Regions from separate parts of the Viridibacillus sp. FSL E2-0187 genome, predicted to be linked through region 1. Evidence: predicted binding sites of a transcription regulator. Region 1 holds the regulator's gene; the other holds the start of a gene.
What was found. The regulator LexA, encoded in region 1, represses DNA repair genes until DNA is damaged. The targets are predictions, from matches to a motif close to CGAACATATGTTCG.

Region 1 (2,423 bases):
CGCGTTATGTAATTTACGTTGATATTCTTCTACTATCGCTAGAATTTCTAGCAACATAGCGTCCATTTCATTTAGCCGAACTTGACCTGCATCACTTAATGTAAAAATATCTGTATTCGTTTTTTGCAATAAATGAAGTACCGCCATTCGGCCATTACCACGCCCTAAGCGCGTCTCATCTTGAACAAATAGTGCTGGTTGTTCATATTCCTTCACACACTCAAGTAAATCAAGTAAACCTTCCCGATCAATATCATATCCACTATGTCGATCTGTAAAGACTTGTGCAACTTCATATCCTTTACTTGTTGCAAATTCCCTTAACTCAATCTCTTGCCTTTCAAGCGAAGTATCTTGTGTATCTTTTTCAGTACTTACACGGCAATAGAGAATAGCTATTTTTTGTTTCATCTTTTATCACTCGCCACTTCTACTCCTATATTTGGAACTTTTAAATTATCATGTTCCGGAACTATTAGAGTATGCCCCGCATATATAGTATCGTCAATTAAATTATTTTCATTTTTAACTTTTGCTATCCATTCATGGTTAGCCATTTTCCCTTTATATCTATCTGCAAGAGAAATTAAAGTATCTCCGTCATGGACTTTAATTTCTTTATATGATGTTTTCCCACTATTTACAACTACTAATATTGTTGTAAAGATTACGCAAAATCCAAAAAGTAATGTAATATATTGATTTTTTTTGAACCAACTCACACTTATTCTCCCCTTTTTCGAATACCTGTTCGGAATGTATGTTCTCAATATAAACCGAACGTTTGTTTTTGTCAACGGCTTTTTCGAACTTATGTTTGCACTGTTTGTTCGCTAATGCTATACTATTAATAACTTTTACATAGTATGAGATAAAGAGGTGATTGGATTGAAAAAAGTATCGAAAAGACAAGAAGATATATTGTCTTTCATCAAAGAGGAAGTTCGCACTAAAGGATACCCACCTTCCGTCCGTGAAATTGGTGAAGCAGTTGGTCTTGCATCAAGTTCTACAGTCCACGGACATCTTGCTAGACTTGAGAGCAAAGGGCTGATTCGACGAGATCCAACGAAACCTCGTGCAATCGAAATTTTAGATCAGCAAGATTCTACAATCGCAAAACAAGGTGTTGTACATGTACCGCTAGTTGGTAAAGTTACTGCAGGCCTTCCTATTACTGCAATTGAGAATATTGAAGAATACTTCCCAATTCCGGATTCTTACGGAACAACTGAGGATCAAATTTTTATGCTTGAAATTATGGGCGAATCTATGATCGAAGCTGGTATATTAGATGGAGACTATGTAATCGTGAAACAACAAGCAACCGCGAGTAATGGCGAAATTGTTGTTGCGATGACAGAGGATAATGAAGCAACTGTAAAACGATTTTTTAAAGAAGAATCTTATTTCCGCTTACAGCCAGAAAACTCTTCTATGGAGCCAATTATTGTAGATCAAGTTTCCATCTTAGGAAAAGTAGTTGGTTTGTATCGTAACGTATTATAAGGCACAACTATATCGGATTGTAGGAATCAGTGAAATATTGATTCTTGCAATCTTTTTTTATATACATAACCAAAATATATAGTTAGTATAATCGCACAATCTATATCACGCAGTCCCATATATCGTTATCGTGATTTATTTTATATTTTAGTTACAAAAGATAAGCAAAAAACAAATCGTTAAAATTAAGTAGTAATTAAATGCGTTACCACGAGAGATTGAATCGTGGTAAGTAAAAAACCGTTGAAACATAGAGCCTCAACGATTTTAACTATTAATACATTTTCAAGTATTGGTCACTTTCCGCCACGAATGATACTTGTGAGGTATTCCAATACTTCTCTTGTTGATTAGCAAAGGCACATTGTTTAGGATTCAATTTCTTCTCAACCAATCATCACCGCCTTCACGAATATACGGCAATAGAAGTTAAGAAGTATTTTACATATTTGACATTCTATATATTTCACACTTATGCAAACGAACGCCATCCAATAAGGGGTTTTAGTCATTTAGGCATTCGTTTATGTCAAAGCAAAAAAAGCACCCCGAAGGATGCTCTTGTTTCGTTGTCATTAGGCAATTGGGCATTGACCTTGATTATTGCACTTAGGCGGCTTAACACTACCACCTCCACCTTCCCATCCATTACTTGGTGGTGTAGCATTTGCACTTGCACCAAACGATAAACTCAAGACTAGTAAAGCAGCAATAGATAACATCGACTTTTTCATTAATATCAACCTCCGAATGATTATTTTCCCACATTTGTTATATTCTATATTTTACCTAATATCCCTTTAATTGTTTTTTATTTTAGAGATTTTACTCATCCATTTGAATCAAAGTAATTTAAAAATAGGCAGAGTGGAAAGTAAATATCCTAACCTTTGATTTAACTTAGCGAAGTATAC
Region 2 (2,423 bases), 430 kb from region 1:
AAGTAGACCCGTTGGACGAATAATTTGCTCTACCATGTCAGGTGTATGTTCCAATTCATAAGGTCCTGGTGTAGCAGAAACAAAAATCGCGTTATGAACATGTTTCTCAAATTCTTCAAATTTTAACGGTCTATTATCAAGTGCTGATGGTAAACGGAATCCATGATCAACTAAAACACCTTTGCGTGCTTGGTCACCGTTATACATTCCCCGGATTTGTGGTAATGTAACATGACTTTCATCTACCACTAGTAAAAAGTCCTCTGGGAAGTAATCTAATAATGTGTAAGGTGTTGCACCTGCTGGTCTTAGCGTTAAATGACGAGAATAGTTTTCTACACCTGAACAGAAGCCGACTTCGCTCATCATTTCTAAATCATAATTTGTTCTTTGTTCTAAGCGTTGTGCCTCTAGTAATTTATCTTCCTCACGAAGTTTCTCAAGTTGTTCCTTCAATTCATCTTTAATATTCTCAATGGCTTTGACCATTTTTTCTTCTCGCGTAACGAAGTGGGATGCTGGGAATATAGCGACATGTTCACGTTCGCCTATAATTTCTCCTGTTAACGCATCGACTTCACGAATACGCTCTACTTCATCACCGAAAAATTCTACACGTAAGCATCTCTCATCTCGAGATACTGGGAAAATTTCGACAACATCTCCGCGTACTCTAAATGTTCCGCGGGTGAAATTAATATCATTACGTTCATACTGAATATCTACAAGTTTACGTAACAATTGATTCCTTTCGATTTCCATCCCTGTTCGGATGGATAACACCATTTCTCGATATTCTTCTGGTGAACCGAGGCCATAAATGCAAGAAACAGATGCTATGACGATGACATCTTCTCTTTCAAATAATGAAGATGTTGCTGAATGGCGTAGCTTATCAATTTCATCATTAATACTAGAGTCCTTCTCGATATATGTATCGGTTTGTGGTACATAAGCTTCTGGCTGATAGTAGTCATAATAGCTGACGAAATATTCTACTGCATTATTTGGAAAGAATTCTTTAAATTCACTATATAATTGACCCGCGAGTGTCTTATTATGCGCAATAACAAGAGTCGGCTTTTTTACTTCTTTTATTACATTGGAAATTGTAAATGTTTTACCTGTACCAGTTGCTCCTAGTAAGGTTTGGTGTTGTTTACCTTGACGAACACCTTCGACAAGCTCTGCTATTGCAGCTGGCTGATCGCCATTTGGCTTGTATGGTGAATGTAAATCAAATGCCTGAACCATAGCCACGTCCTCCTTGTTACTAATTACATATATTTTACCATAGCAAATTGGAATTATCGAGCGATAAGCGAACATATGTTTTTTAAACTAGTTTCGTTGTTTTACCAATTATTGTACTCCCAAGGCATTTGTTATTTAGGTTTTATTCACTTCTTTTACTATTGTTAATTTCAAATTAAAAACAAGATAATTTCTGTGCTTTCATGCTGCTTTTATTTTCCCAATTATTTTTTCAAAAAAAAACCGTTCCCATATAGGAACGATTTTTTATGCTGTAAATTCTCTATGTACAAGTTCGAAACTTATACGAGTATTTCTATTATCATTAATCGTCTAACAATGCTTATCCGACAGTCGTCTGCAATTTTTCTAATTCTTTTACGTATTTATTAAAGGCGGCTTCATTTCTTTCATCTAGGGCTGAGTCAATGCAAGCTAATAGATACTCTTCCGTTTGTGCACGATGTACATGGTTTAAGAACAAATCTAAATAGATCGTATCTAATAATTTTTCAGCATTATTCGTGTTGTCAGTTCGTCCAAGAGCTTTTAGAAAATCGGTATAGGAATAATATTTATCCAACGATCTCACCTCGAATGCCTTTTTTCTATTATAAGAAATTTCAGAAAAATAAGCAATCTTAATTTAAAGTATAGGTAATATATAGGGAATTTTAATTATATATCCCATTTTATCATTGCGCTTTATACCAATTATAGTTAAAATGATAGTGAAATTATACTAATTTCAATCATTTTCGAAGGGAGGAACAAGTATTGGATGAAAAACTGACAAAATTATCGAATTTTACATTGTCTTTTAGTACATTTGCACTTATGCCAGTTTTTGAGGGTAATCACATTTACACAAGAGTAGTTGAAAAGGAGAGAGAATTTCTTGTAGATGCAAGGCCATCTCGAGTAATACATAAATCTTGCTCTGACTATGGTACTTCTTTTAAGCTTGCTACTAACAAGTCAAAAGAATATCTTGGCGCACGCCATAAACTACCGATTGTTGTTGCATATGATTATGGTACACCTTGTATTTTCATGCCCACTTTATCGCCTAGTTCGCATTATAATGTGTGGTTTGCTATGCATGCAATTGAGTTTTTTGAAGATGCTGGCCCATCAAAAAGTCTTGTGTCTTTTAAAAATGGTCAGGA

Region 2: uvrB (excinuclease ABC subunit UvrB) is a predicted target of LexA. The motif match lies at 1,323-1,336, and genes of this name have one in related genera.

Annotation. Positions count from the first base shown of each region.
Region 1 covers NZ_JBBOVG010000001.1:2,943,436-2,945,858, forward strand. Annotated here, with positions in the region: gene MHH85_RS14435 (YneB family resolvase-like protein) at 1-411, opposite strand, end outside; gene yneA (cell division suppressor protein YneA) at 408-722, opposite strand; gene lexA (transcriptional repressor LexA) at 889-1,509, shown strand; gene MHH85_RS14450 (hypothetical protein) at 2,085-2,243, opposite strand.
Region 2 covers NZ_JBBOVG010000001.1:3,368,638-3,371,060, forward strand. Annotated here, with positions in the region: gene uvrB (excinuclease ABC subunit UvrB) at 1-1,254, opposite strand, end outside; gene MHH85_RS16465 (IDEAL domain-containing protein) at 1,598-1,846, opposite strand; gene MHH85_RS16470 (competence protein ComK) at 2,032-2,423, shown strand, end outside.